DNA from 4 places in the Mesorhizobium sp. AD1-1 genome. Region 1 is predicted to be linked to each of the others. Evidence: predicted binding sites of a transcription regulator. Region 1 holds the regulator's gene; each other region holds the start of a gene.
The links. Region 1 encodes PhoB, which activates phosphate uptake and scavenging genes when phosphate is short. Its sites were predicted from a motif close to TGTCATNNANCTGTCAT; they were not measured.

Region 1 (3,586 bases):
ACGTCGCCTATGGGCCGCGCATCCACGGATTGGCCAAGCGCAAGGCCGACATGGATCAGATCGTCGAGTCCAGCCTGAAGAAGGCGGCGATCTGGAACGAGGTCAAGGACCGTTTGCAGGAACCTGGCACGGGTCTTTCCGGTGGCCAGCAGCAGCGCCTGTGCATTGCACGCGCCATCGCCGTGTCGCCCGAGGTGATCCTGATGGACGAACCGTGTTCGGCGCTCGACCCGATCGCCACCGCTCGCGTCGAGGAACTTATCGACGAACTGCGTCAGAACTATACGATCGTCATCGTCACCCATTCGATGCAGCAGGCAGCGCGCGTGTCGCAGCGCACCGCGATGTTCCATCTTGGCTATCTGGTCGAGGAGGGCGCCACCGACAAGATGTTCACCACCCCCGACGACAAACGCACCCAGGACTACATCACCGGCCGGTTCGGCTGATCTCTGGCATATGAGGGACGAAGATCATGGGTGAACATACCGTCGCATCTTTCGATGAGGATCTGGAGCAGATCAGCCAGCTGATCCGCGACATGGGCGATCTCGCCCGCTCGATGGTCGGTGGCTCGACCAGGGCTTTGCTCAATTCGGACAATGCGCTGGCGCAGCGGGTGGTTTCCGACGACGCCATCATGGATGCACGCCAGCGCGAGCTGGACGATCGTGCCATCACGCTGATCGCCAAGCGCCAGCCAATGGCCAACGATCTGCGTGCGGTAGTCGGTTCGATCCGCATGGCCGGCGACCTCGAGCGCATCGGCGACCTTGCCAAGAACATCGCCAAGCGCGTCGGCACTGTCGGGCTGAGCGTCACGCCGCACGACCTTTCGCATTCGATCGACGCGATGGCGCAGCTGGTGCTGATCCAGGTGCAGGGGGTCGTCGACGAGTATGCCGCCGCTGACGCGGCAGCGCTTGCCACGCTCCGAAACAATGATGAACGCATCGACGTCAAATACACATCGGTGTTCCGCGAACTTCTGACCTACATGATGGAAGATCCGCGCAACATCACGGCGTGCACGCACCTGTTGTTTTGCGCCAAGAACCTCGAGCGGATCGGCGACCACGTGACCAACATCGCCGAAAATGCCTATTATGTTTTGACCGGCACGCAGTTGCCAGCCAACCGTCCGAAGCAGGACGAGACGGCAATGTCCGCGCCAGCGGCATGACAGGGGTGACCAGCCGATGATCGCGCCACGCATCATGGTGGTGGAGGATGAGGAGCCGCTAGGCGTGCTGCTCCGCTACAATCTCGAATCCGAAGGTTACCAGGTCGAGGTGGTGACGCGCGGCGACGAGGCCGAAATCCGGCTGCAGGAGAACGTTCCAGACCTTCTGGTGCTCGACTGGATGGTGCCTGCGGTTTCCGGTATCGAACTCTGCCGCCGGCTAAGGATGCGTCCCGAGACCGAGCGGCTGCCGATCATCATGCTGACCGCGCGAGGCGAGGAAAGCGACCGCGTGCGCGGCCTCTCGACCGGTGCCGACGACTATCTGGTCAAGCCTTTCTCGACGCCGGAGTTCATGGCCAGGGTCAAGGCGCTGCTGCGCCGGGCCAAGCCGGAAGTGCTGTCCAGCGTGCTCAAGGTCGGCGATATCGTGCTCGATCGCGAATCGCACCGTGTCTATCGCAAGAAGAGCGAGATCCGGCTCGGGCCGACGGAATTCCGCCTGCTTGAATTCATGATGCGCCATCCAGGCCGCGTGTTCTCGCGCAGCCAACTGCTCGACAATGTCTGGGGCGAGACGATCTACATCGACGAACGCACGGTCGATGTGCATGTCGGCCGGCTGCGCAAGGCGGTCAACAACGGCCGTATGCCCGATGTCATCCGCACCATCCGTGGGGCGGGTTACGCCATTCGCGAGGACTGAACTCCCTCGTTTGAACTCACGCCACGTTCTTGCCGCCGAGACCGGATCTCGCCTGCACGCCCGGCGCAAAAATCTCCTGATCGACGAAGATCAGCGCCCGCATGGCGCAGCCTTCGCGGATCAGCGGCAGTTCGTTCGGCTCGGTGTCGAAGGAAATCGACTTGGAATGCTGGCCGCCGGCGGTCTGGGCAATCGCTTGCCGCAATGCCGGCTCGATCAGGTCGAAGGCGGCGGCGCTGACGCCGACCATGGCGACCGGCGCCGGATCGATCAGCGCAAACAGGCTGCCGAGGCCGTAGCCGAGCGCTTCGCCGGCCTTGCGATAGGCTTCCCGTTCGGGCCCGTCCCTTTCGCGGGCGGCAGCAGCCAGGGCGCGCATGTCGGCGTCGCTGACATCGGCGACGGGCTCTGCATCCTCGCCCATCTGCCGCGCGTTGCGCCAGATGGCATAATTGCCGGCATAGGCTTCGACGCAGCCGCGCCGTCCGCAGCGACACAGCGCCCCGTTCGGCCGATGAATCATGTGGCCGAATTCGCCGCCCGAGGAATGGGTGCCGGTGAACAATTCGCCCTTCAGCACCAGCCCCATGCCGATGCCGTGCGACAAAAGGATAGCGATGAAATCGTCGCGGTAACGATCGGGGTCGCGCCAGCGCAGCGCCACCGCCATCATGTTGCAATCGTTCTCCATAATGGCTGGGATGCCGAACTCCTCTTCGAATATGTCGGCGAAGGCGATGTCGGTGTGCGGCGTGATCGGCGACCACAGCATGGCGCGGGCACGGGTGTCGGTGATGCCCTGGACGGCCAGCGCGATACGAGCGATGCTGCGCACGTCCAGGTCGGGATCTTCCAGGCGGCGCCGCACGATTGCCGTGCACTCACCGATCAGCGAGTCGCGCGACATCGTCAGCGTGTCGAGCCGACGCTGTTCCTCGGATATTACCTGGCCGGCATAGTCGATGACGGCGACCGAGAGGAAGTTCAGCGACAGCACCACGGTCATTACCGCGGCCGCTTCCGGATTGAGGCTGAGGCCGACCTGCGGACGGCCGCGTTTGAGCGAGCCGGCCTCGCTCGGCTTGCTTTCGGTCAGGATGCCTTCGACGATCAGGTCGGATGAGATCGCCGAGATCGTCGAATGGCTGAGGCTTGTGGTTGCGGCGATCTCGGTGCGCGACGGCTGTCCGGCGCGGCGCACCGCCGCGATCACCATCGCGCGGTTGCGGCGGCGCAAATCGTCGTGGCGGATTCCGACCGACATGCTCTTTCATATCCTCCCGGTCGCCGCGGTTCTTCCTGCCCTGGAACGCTGTCGGTGACGCGGTCAAATACTGGCAGAAGCCGCGCGCCGTGTCATTTATTTATTCCGAGGCTCGAAAAAAATTCGAAACGACATCAAAATCCATCAGAATCGATGTTGACAGCGTTCGGGCGTTGGCCCAGTATTTTTTCGAGGCTCGAAAAAATAGGGCCTCTGTGCCGGCCCTCGGGCCAGTTTGGTCGCGCCATACGCGGCGCAGGGAGGATAATATGAAAAGATTCACAGCCGCCATCCTGGCGGGTGCCGCCATGTCGCTGACGCTCGCGTCTGTCGCGCAGGCGAAGGACAAGGTCGTCGGCGTTTCGTGGTCCAATTTCCAGGAGGAACGCTGGAAGACCGACGAGGCCGCCATGAAGACGGCGATCGAGGCCGC
Region 2 (3,586 bases), on a different contig from region 1:
CTCCCGCTGTTTCAACGCTGCTTCGCGGCCGATGAAGTCGCTCTTGCCGAAAGCGATGAAGCGGTCGAGACCGGTCTGGCCCGGCGTATAGCCTTGCGTGAATTCACGCGACCAGATGCCAAAGCTCTTCTCCAGCCGCAGCGCATTGAGCGCATAGTAGCCGATTTCAGCAAGGCCCAGATCCTCGCCCGCAGCCAGCAGCGTGTCGCGCAGAGTGGCGTGCATGGTCACGGGGCAACTGATTTCGAAGCCGCGTTCGCCCGCGATCGACAGCCGCGCCACACGTGCCTGCACCATACCGATGTCGAATGCGCCACAGGCCATGAACGGCAATGCTGCGCTGGAAACATCCTGATGCGTCGTGCGCTCCAGAATCTCCCGCGCATTCGGCCCCGTGAGCAGGAAGCCGCTCATCGTGTCGGAGAGGTCGGCGATGGTGACGCCCTCCGCCGCATGGCTCTCGAACCAGCGCATGTGGAATTCCCGGAGATAGTAGGAGCCCATCAGCCAATAAGAGCCGCCCCAGTTGAAGACGGTGAGGTCGCCCTTCAGCCGTCCGTCATGGCCGAGCATCGGCGCCAGGCCGGCCCGCCCCGGCTTCGGCAATCGGCAGGCGAGCAGCCGGTCGAGCCACGCCTCCGCACCCAGCCCCGACACCGCATAGCGCGCATAGGCCGAGATATCGACGAGGCCGGCGGCGCGCCGCACCTGCAGCGCCTCCTCGCCGACGATGTCGAAGGCGTTGGAGCGCCGCAGCGTCGTGCTCTCGGCAAATCCCATCGGCGCGAAATAGGCCGGGATTTCCAGCCCCCAGGAAGCCGTCCATTCGCATCCCGCCGCGCTCATGCCGTCATAGGCGCCGGGGCGTTTCAGCGGCCGGCCGGCGGACAGCCGTTCATTGGGAAAAGTCATGACGAAGCGGCGCGAATAGAACTGGCGCGTCGTCTGCCTGAGATATTCGCGGTTGGCGGCGAAGGCACCGTAGCGAGCGATATCCATGCCGAAGATGTCGGCCTGCGGTTCGCCGAAAATCATCCATTCGGCCAGCGACTTGCCGACGCCGCCGCCCTGGCTGAAACCGGCCATGACGCCGCAGGCAACCCAGTAGTTCTTCAGGCCGCGCACCGGCCCGACAATCGGATTGCCGTCCGGCGTGAAGGTGAAGGCGCCGTTGACCCATTTGCGGATACCGGCCGTCGCCAGGCAAGGGAAGCGCTCATGCGCCTTGGCGAGTTCCGGGCTGATGCGGTCGATGTCTTCCGGGATCAGCTCTATGCCGTAATCCCACGGCGCTCCGTCCATGTTCCAGTGCTTTGGGTTCTGCTCATAGACGCCAAGCAGCACACCCTTGCGCTCCTGCCGCAGGTATGAAAAGCCGTCGAGATCGACGGCGATGCCGATTTCCCTGTCAAGTGCTGCGATCTCCGGAATGTCATCGGTGATGAAATAGTGGTGCTCCATCGGCGTCACCGGCAGGTCGACGCCGGCCATGCGGCCGAGCTGCTTCGCCCACAGCCCGCCGGCATTGACGACATGCTCGGCGATGATGGTGCCCTGCTCGGTGATGACGTCCCAGCGCCCGTCGGCACGTGCTTTCAGCTCGACGACCCGGTTGCGCAAGATGATGTCGGCGCCGCGCTTCTTCGCAGCACCCGCATAGGCATGCGTGGTACCGTACGGGTCGAGGTGACCCTCGTTGGAATCATGCAGGCCGCCTAGCACGCCGGTGACGTCGACGATCGGGCAGATCGCCTTGATCTCGTCGGGCGTGACCAGGCGCGCGGTCTCGATGCCGACCGACTGGAACACGGCCCAGGCTGATTTCAGCCACTCCCAGCGCGCGGGATCGCTGGCGATGTTGACGCCGCCCGTCATGTGCAGGCCGATATCCCAGCCGGATTCGGCCTCGATCTCCCGGTAGAGATTGATGGTGTAGTCCTGCAGCGCCGCCACGTTGGGATCGGCGTTGAGCGCATGGAAGCCTGCCGCCGCGTGCCAGGTCGAACCGGCCGTCAGTTCTGCGCGCTCGATCAGCGCCACATCACTCCAGCCGAACCGCGTCAGGTGATAGAGCACCGAGGCTCCGACCACGCCACCTCCGATGACGACTGCGCGGTAGTGCGACTTCAAGGCTTCCCCTCCACGGTTGGTCCGAAGACTGGAGCATATATCCACTGGACATAAGTGTCCAGTGCCGGCGCGCGCATCGTTTTTCGTCGACCGCCGGCATGCACTGCGCGCTGTCACGCAAGCATCATGTTCGCGCCGTAGACCGCATTTCGGGGAGGCTTGCGCAGCATCATCGATGTCGCACCTCTTTCAGTTTTTCGTCCCGCGGCCGCTCCGGCACATCCGTCACAAAGAGGATTATCCATGAAGCACCTGTATCGACCCGCGTCGCTTGGCGTCGCGCTGGCCTTGTTCACCGCCTTGGCGCCGGCACTCGCCGACAGCACCGCGACCGTCGGCGGCCTCGTCAACAAGGGGCTGGTCGGCGTCGGCCGCATCCCGGCCGCTCAGCGCGACAAGTTCGGCGAGACCTTCGGCTCGGGTTCCGGCATGGCGATCGACGCATCAGGCTGGACGCATGACACCGCCGGCTACAGGGGTTCGCTCTGGCTGTTGCCGGACCGTGGCTACAATGTCGTCGGCACCACCGACTACCGGCCGCGCCTCAACACGATCGCCATCGAATTTGCTCCGGTCGCACCGGGCGCGGCACCTGCTGCCGGCCAGGAGCAGACGGGCGTCAAGGCAACGCTCGCCGACACCATGCTTCTCACCGACGACAAGGGGGCTGATGCCACAGGCCTCGACCCACTCAACGGCGTGCGCGCGGCAAGCGGCGACATGCCGATCCTGCCGCAAGCCGACAATGGCAAGCTGGCGCTCGACAACGAGGCGATCGTGCGGCTGCCCGATGGTTCGATGTTCATCTCCGACGAATACGGCCCGAACATCTATCGGTTTTCCGCCGACGGGCATCTGCTGTCGGCAACCCAGCCACCGGCCGCCTTCGTGCCGATGCGCCACGGCACGCCGAACTTCGCCTCGGACAATCCGGGACCCGGTGCCGCCGAGCCCGATCCGAAGGACCCCGAGACCGGCCGCCAGAACAACCAGGGCCTGGAGGGAATGGCGATGACGCCGGACGGCAAGTTCCTGATCGCGGTGCTGCAATCGGCGCCCCGGCAGGATGGCGGCGATTCGCCCGCGACGCGCCAGAACACGCGTGCGCTGGTCTATGACGCGTCCGACCTCGCCCACCTCAAACTGGCGCATGAGTATGTCGTGCCGTTGCCGGTGTTCAAGGATGCCAAGGGCAAGACCAAGATCGCCGCGCAGAGCGAGATCGTGGCGCTCTCCGACAAGACCTTCCTGATGCTGGCGCGCGACAGCGGCAACGGCCAGGGGCTGAAGGGCGACACCTCGCTGGTGCGCCAGATCTTCGTCGTCGACGTCTCGGCCGCGACCGACATCGCCGGCGGCGCCTTCGATGCCGCCGACAAGCCGCTGGCGCCCAAGGGCGTGCTCGACCCGTCGGTGATGCCGGCCAAGCTGACGCCGTTCATCGACATCAACGACA
Region 3 (3,586 bases), on a different contig from region 1:
AGCATGACTGGGACCATTCGCATCGCCATTGTCGACGATCATCCCCTCTTTCGCGAAGGTGTGACGCGCAGCCTGTCGGAGATCGGAGGCTTCGAGATGGTTGGCGAGGGCGCCACGGCGCAGGATGCCGAACGCCTCGCCGCGACGATGCGGCCCGACATCTTGCTGCTCGACATCTCGATGCCGGGCGGCGGGCTGAGCGCGGTCGCAAGCATCCTCGCCAACTATCCCGCCCAGAAGATCGTCATGCTGACCGTCTCGGAGGCCAATGCCGATGTGACCAAGGCGCTGAACGCAGGGGTGAATGGCTATGTCCTCAAAGGCGTCGGGTCGCGCGGCCTCGCCGACATCCTGCGCAATGTCGCAGCCGGCGAAAGCTATCTCTCGCCGACACTATCGGCCCGGCTGCTTTCGGATCTCCAGTCCCAGCAGCCGACCGACGGCTTGGCGGAACGGCTGCGGCAGCTCACCGATCGGCAAACGGAAATCCTGCGGCTGGTGGCGGAGGGGCTGAGCAACAAGGAAGTCGCCTTGCGGCTTGAGTTGCAGGAGAAGACCGTCAAACATCACATGACCGGAGTGCTGTCGAAGCTCAATGTGCGAAATCGCACCGAAGCGGCCTTGATGATGCGTGAGTGGCGCGACCGCGACAGGCCCTCCTAAAGCATTTCACCGTTTCACGGAAACGGCGAGCTGCTCTAACTCTTTGTTTTGACGCAATTCCCAAGGGAAAAGCGCTACGCGCATTTCCCGGGAAAACCGCTTCACACTTTTTCTAGAATTGCTCTGGGCAGGTCCGAAGAAATGCGCAGCGGTTTCCCGTCCCGGATTGCGCAAAAGCGCGTCGCGCCTCGGGACCGCAGCCATTGCGGTGCCGAAAACCGGGACGACGCCGGCCGGAAACGAGGTCACCTCCGCCGGGGGGCGGCGGAGGTGACGTGCAAAGCTGACCGTTGCCTGTTGGCCAGCTTCACAAGGCCTTGAGACGATTGGCATCGGCCGGCGTGGCCTGGCGGTCGATGATCGTGCGACCGAGAGCGTCCTTCATGCTGAAACGACCGTTCTCGAGCTTTTCCGTTATGCCGTCGGGATGCCTGACTGTGATCTTGTTGCCGGTCACGTCGACCTTGTCACCGGTCTTTGCATTGACATGGCTCCCGCTCTTACCCTGACTGGATCCTGATTTGCCGTTATTGCCGCTGTTGCCGTTATTCCCATTGCCGTTGCCGCTGTTCCCGCTATTGCTTCCGCCGGAATTGCCGCCGTTGCCGCCCCCACTGTTGCCTCCGCCACCGCCACCGCCACCGCCACTGTTACCGCCACCCTTGGCGTATGCGCTGACGGTGTGGATGCCGGAAACGGAGCCGTCCAGGACAATTTGATAGGGCGCAATCGTCAACACCAGCGCCGCTGCCGATTTGAGCGCCAGCCGGCAACAACGGGTCGTGACCGATCTGTGCATTCTGATCTCCGACGACTGAGCCCGGCGCGCCCCACCCCAACGTTGCAGTGCAACCAACATTGCCGAAAGACGCGGCGCCCGGAAGCGACCTCCGACCGTTGCGGTTGTCAACCAGGACCATTGCAAGCGCAAGGTTGGACTAAAGTCCCAAGTATATGCTACATTAGCTTCGCATGAACGGCGCCGTGACCGCCATCGCTAAACGGGAGACTGGCTTTCCCGATGCCTGACGACGGCAGACGCCGAACATCAAGTCACCTCCGCCGGGGGCGGCGGAGGTGACTTGTCGAGCGTGCAGTTGCCCGTTGATCTGTTTTTGCAAACGACTGATGTCGTCCGCCGTCGCAGGATGCGCGGCCAAGATGCCGCCTAAGGTCTCCTTTCCTCTCGAACCGGCGATTCTGGAGCAGTTCACGGTCTGCGGGAATGCTTAACCAGCGCTGCGCGCAATGCCTGTCGCGTCTGAAAGGTCTCCCGATGTCACGAAAATGTGATCCGGCGATTATAAGGGGGTCAAACAGGTACCCACGCTCCAGCCAATCCAACAGCCAGAGGCAAAGCCATGACTGACCTTCGCTCCCCCGACACCCGATTCCGCACCAGCCTGCTCGAGGAAAACGACGGCCCGGCCATCAACGCTTCCGACAACCGCACCATGGGCGAGATCATCGCCGCGCGGTTCTCGCGCCGCGGCTTCCTCAAGGGTTCGCTGGCTGTCTCGGCCATCGCCGCCACCGTCAGCCCGCTGGCGCTGATCAGCGCCGACGAGGCCCGGGCCGCTGAAGGCTCGGCCTTCACGTTCGACGAACTCGAGGCCGGCATCGACGACAAGCACCATGTCGCGCCGGGTTACGACGCTGATGTCTTGCTGCGCTGGGGCGATCCGCTGTTTGCCGATTCGCCCGACTTCGACCCGACGAAACAGTCGGCCGAGGCCCAGGCGAAACAGTTCGGCTACAACAACGATTATGTCGGCTACATCCCGGTCGACGGCTCGGCCGAACATGGCCTGCTGGTGGTCAACCACGAATACACCAATCCGCATCTGATGTTCCCCGGCATCGTGAAGATCGTCGAGAAGGACGGCAAGAAGTCGGCCGAAGTCGCACCGCTCTCGAAGGAGCAGGTCGATGTCGAGATGGCAGCTCACGGCGGCACCATCGTCGAGATCCGCAAGGCATCAGGCAAATGGCAGGTGGTGCGCGACGGCAAGCTCAATCGCCGCATCACCTCCAACACCGAAATGGCGCTGTCCGGTCCGGTTGCCGGCCATGACCGCGTCAAGACCAATGCCGATCCGTCCGGCACCAAGGTGTTCGGCACGTTCAACAATTGCGCCGGCGGCGTCACGCCCTGGGGCACCTATGTGATGGCCGAGGAGAACATCCATGGCTATTTCTCCGGCGAGTTGCCGGAAGGCCACAAGGAAGCCGCGAACTACAAGCGTCTCGGCATTCCCGAAGGCGCCTATGAATGGGCGGCGCATTACGAGCGTTTCGACCTCGCCAAGGAGCCCAATGAGGCCAACCGCTTCGGCTGGATCGTCGAGGTCGATGTCAACGACCCGACCTCGACGCCGAGGAAGCGCACCGCCATGGGCCGCTTCAAGCATGAGGGCGCCGAATCGATTGTCGCCAGGGACGGCCGCGTCGTCTTCTATCTCGGTGACGACGAGCGCTTCGACTATGTCTACAAGTTCGTGACCAAGGCCGCGTTCGATCCGAACGATCATGCCGCCAACAGGGACCTGCTCGATGATGGCACGCTGCATGTCGCCAGGTTCGCCGAAGATGGCACGGTCGAATGGCTGCCGATCGTCTTCGGCCAGGGACCGCTGACGGCTGAAAACGGTTTCACTGGCCAGGCCGACGTGCTGATCGAGACGCGCCGCGCCGCCGACCTGCTCGGTGCCACCAAGATGGACCGCCCCGAAGACATCCAGCCCAATGCCGTCAACGGCAAGGTCTATGTCATGCTGACCAACAATTCGAAGCGCAAGGCCGATCAGGTAGACGCCGCCAACCCGCGCGCCGAAAACGCCTTTGGCCACATCATCGAGATCGCCGAGGACGGCGGTGATTTCACCGCCGCCAAGGGCAAGTGGGAAGTGCTGCTGAAATGCGG
Region 4 (3,586 bases), on a different contig from region 1:
AGAAGCGATCTATCTCACCCAAGGCTATGTCTACGAAACGGCGCAAGCCGCCGAAGCCCGTTTCAAGGGCGAAGAGCCGGGTTTCATCTATTCGCGCTACGCCAATCCGACCGTCGACATGTTCGAGAAGCGCATGTGCGCGCTGGAAGGTGCGGAAGACGCGCGCGCCACCGCGTCGGGCATGGCCGCGGTGACGGCCGCCCTTCTGTGCAGCGCCAAGGCCGGCGACCATATCGTGGCGGCGCGTGCGCTGTTCGGCTCCTGCCGCTGGGTGGTCGAGACGCTGGCGCCGAGATACGGCATCGAGGCGACGCTGGTCGACGGCACCGACATCGCCAACTGGGAAAAGGCGGTCAAGCCGAACACCAAGCTGTTCTTCCTGGAAAGCCCGACCAATCCGACGCTGGAAGTGGTCGATATCGCCGCTGTCGCTTCGCTTGCCAATTCGATCGGCGCCAGGCTGATCGTCGACAATGTCTTCGCCACGCCCCTGCAGCAGAAGCCCTTGCAGCTCGGCGCCCATATCGTCGTCTATTCGGCGACCAAGCACATAGACGGCCAGGGGCGCTGCCTCGGCGGCGTCATCCTGTCGGACAAGAAGTGGATCGACGAGAACCTGCACGATTATTTCCGCCATACCGGCCCAAGCCTTTCGCCTTTCAACGCCTGGACGCTGCTGAAGGGCCTGGAAACGCTGCCGCTGCGCGTACGCCAGCAGACGGAAAGTGCCGGCCGGATCGCGGATTTTCTGGCCGAACGGCCGGAAATCGCGCGCGTCATCTATCCCGGCCGCGCCGACCATCCGCAGGCCGACATCGTCAAGAAGCAGATGTCGGGCGGCTCGACGCTGATCTGCCTGGACGTCAAGGGCGGCAAGCAGGCGGCCTTCGCCTTGCAGAACGCGCTCGACATCGTCCTGATCTCCAACAATCTCGGTGACGCCAAGAGCCTGATCACCCACCCGGCGACGACGACGCACAAGAATCTCAGCGACGAGGCGCGCGCCGAGCTCGGCATCGGGCCGGGCACGCTCAGGCTGTCGGTTGGCCTGGAGGATGCCGACGATCTGCTCGAGGACATCGCGCAGGCGCTGAAGGCCAGGTAGGAGGCCTTCAGGCGCCGGACGGCGTCTCTTCCAGCTCGGCCGTCTTGGTGCCGATGGTCATCGCATTGCCGCGCCAGTCGACGGCGCCGCCGAGCCAACCGCGCCCCCACATCGCCGGCAGGATCAGGTCGCGCGCCATGATCGCGGCGACCATGCGTGGCGACAGGTACCAGCCCTTGGACCAGGCCAGGGCGCACTCCGGAAGATAGAAGGCCGCCAGCACGGCAAGGGCGGTTGCCCAGAGGCTGAAACCGGCGCTTGCCGCCGCAAGAAACGCAAGCACCAGCGGCACCACGGCGCCGGTCAGGATTTCGGGTGCGAAGAACAGCGGGAAAGTGACGCGGCGCAGGCGCGCCCAACGGGCCTGACGCGACCAGATCTCGTCAAACGAGCGCCGGCCAAGCGGCTGCTCGAAGGGGGCGGCGACGAGATTGACGCGCAGGCCGAGACTGTTCACCAGCTTGGTCGCAGCGGCATCCTCGGCGATCTCGGCGGCCAGCGCGCGGATGCCGCCATTGGCGTCGAGCATCGGCTTGTTCCAGAGCATGCTCTTGCCCTGGGCAAAGCCGAGGCCGAGCGCCTCGCCGGCATACTGCCAGCGCGCCTGCAGCGTGTTGAGGAAAGCGCATTCGACCTCGGCCCAAAAGCCGGCCGGCCGCGAGCCGATCGGCGTCGAGCAGACAAGGCCGGTGCCGGGCCGCCAGGCAGCCATCAGGTGCTGGATGTAGTCCCTCGGCATCAGCACGTTGGAATCGGCCAGGACGACCCAGTCGTGCCGCGCCGCTTCCCAGCCCTTGACGCAATTGTTGAGTTTCGGATTGGCGCTGATGCGGTCGTCGCCGACAAGCAGCCGGGCCGGCACTTTCGGAAACCGGACGATCGTCCTGTTTATCAATTTGACCACCGGATCGTCGGCATGGGCGACGCAGAAAATCAGCTCATAGCGCGGCCAGTCGAGCGAGAAGGCGCGCTCCAGCGTCTCCTGCGTGAACGGCTCGACGCCGCGCGACGGCACGACGATCGACACCGGCCGCGGCTTGCCGGCCGGCGGCGCAATGGTGCGACGCCGTCTCAGACGCGACGCGGCGAGCACGATGCTGGCGAGATTCGAGAGGATGAGGACGGTTGAAAGCGTGGCGGCTATGAGAGTGAGTTGCATCGAGATCCGGTCACTCCAGGAAAACCGGTCCGCAAGATGGCCGGTTTCAACAGTTCAGCAGAGCGCCCGAGTCGCGCGTCACCAGTCCGCGCACACCATCATTGTCATATGTCACTTAAATGACATTCTTTGTCGGCACCTGCCCGCGAGGTCGGCCAGAGGAGGCTTCGATCGGTTGACCTAACCGCACGGAGCGCCGAAAGTTCCGCTGGAACCGTTTTTTGGAGCCGCTTATGTATAGCGCCGTCACGCGCAACATCGAAGTGCAGGTCAGGCCGTTCTATCTGGAGGACCGTTCGGATCCCTCTGAGAACCGCTATGTCTGGGGCTATCAGATAACGATCGACAATCAGTCGGACGATTTCGTGCAGCTTCTGTCGCGCTATTGGCACATCACCGACGGCACCGGCCGGGTCGAGGAAGTGCGCGGCCCCGGCGTGGTCGGCGACCAGCCCGAACTCAATCCCGGCGACAGTTACCAGTACACGTCCGGTTGCCCGCTCTCGACACCGTCCGGCATCATGGTCGGGCATTACACGATGCGCAACAAGCGGGGCGAGACGTTCGACATCGCCATTCCGGCGTTTTCGCTGGACTTGCCGGGGACGCGGCGGACGGTGAATTGATTTCGCCTCACCGGCCGCGGAGCGACCGGTGAGGCGTGGTTTCTACTCTACTGGGCCGCGAATTCCGCCGGGTCGAAATCATATTGCTTCGAACAGAATTCGCAGGCGACGTGGATGCCGCCGTCTTCGGTGCTGTCCTTGATCTCCTGGGCGGAAAAACCCTCGAGGATGCCGCGGATCTTGTCCCTGGAGCACGAGCACTGGTCGGCGACCGGAACGCCGCCGAAGACGCGCACGCCATGCTCGTGGAACAGCCTGTAGAGCAGCCGCTCGGCGCCGATCGTCGGGTCGATGAGTTCGGTCGGCTCGATGGTGCCGAGCAGAGCCAGCAACTCCTGCCAGGAATTGTCGACCGGATCGTGGATCTCCTCACGCGGATCGCCATCGCCGCCCGGCAGGTCCGGGACGCGCATGCGCTCGGGCGACTGCGGCAGGAACTGCGCCAGGATACCGCCGGCGCGCCATTGCTCGCGGGCGCCGCCGGGACCGGGCGTCAAAAGCTTGGCCACCGACAGCCTGATATCCGTCGGGATCTGCTCCGACTGACGGAAATAGGTGCGTGCCGCGTCTTCCAGGGTCTCGCCATCGAGCTGGACGATACCCTGATAGCGCTGCGTATGGGCGCCCTGGTCGATGGTCAGCGCCAGCACGCCACTGCCGAGCAGCGTCTGCTGGGAGGTTTCGCCCGCCGCGACC

Region 2: a site for PhoB is predicted at 2,242-2,258, ahead of LB519_RS23075 (esterase-like activity of phytase family protein). Genes of this name have one in related genera too.
Region 3: a site for PhoB is predicted at 1,941-1,957, ahead of LB519_RS06235 (PhoX family protein). Genes of this name have one in related genera too.
Region 4: a site for PhoB is predicted at 2,373-2,389, ahead of LB519_RS02905 (ceramide glucosyltransferase). Genes of this name have one in related genera too.

The regions. Positions count from the first base shown of each region.
Region 1 covers NZ_JAIUGP010000005.1:72,999-76,584, forward strand. Annotated here, with positions in the region: gene pstB (phosphate ABC transporter ATP-binding protein PstB) at 1-449, shown strand, start outside; gene phoU (phosphate signaling complex protein PhoU) at 476-1,183, shown strand; gene phoB (phosphate regulon transcriptional regulator PhoB) at 1,200-1,889, shown strand; gene LB519_RS11955 (ROK family protein) at 1,906-3,153, opposite strand; gene xylF (D-xylose ABC transporter substrate-binding protein) at 3,423-3,586, shown strand, end outside.
Region 2 covers NZ_JAIUGP010000013.1:140,846-144,431, forward strand. Annotated here, with positions in the region: gene LB519_RS23070 (FAD-dependent oxidoreductase) at 1-2,130, opposite strand, end outside; gene LB519_RS23075 (esterase-like activity of phytase family protein) at 2,374-3,586, shown strand, end outside.
Region 3 covers NZ_JAIUGP010000002.1:570,904-574,489, reverse strand. Annotated here, with positions in the region: gene LB519_RS06250 (sensor histidine kinase) at 1-7, shown strand, start outside; gene LB519_RS06245 (response regulator) at 4-663, shown strand; gene LB519_RS06240 (hypothetical protein) at 971-1,462, opposite strand; gene LB519_RS06235 (PhoX family protein) at 2,025-3,586, shown strand, end outside.
Region 4 covers NZ_JAIUGP010000001.1:629,373-632,958, reverse strand. Annotated here, with positions in the region: gene LB519_RS02910 (O-succinylhomoserine sulfhydrylase) at 1-1,105, shown strand, start outside; gene LB519_RS02905 (ceramide glucosyltransferase) at 1,113-2,264, opposite strand; gene apaG (Co2+/Mg2+ efflux protein ApaG) at 2,498-2,890, shown strand; gene LB519_RS02895 (Hsp33 family molecular chaperone) at 2,938-3,586, opposite strand, start outside.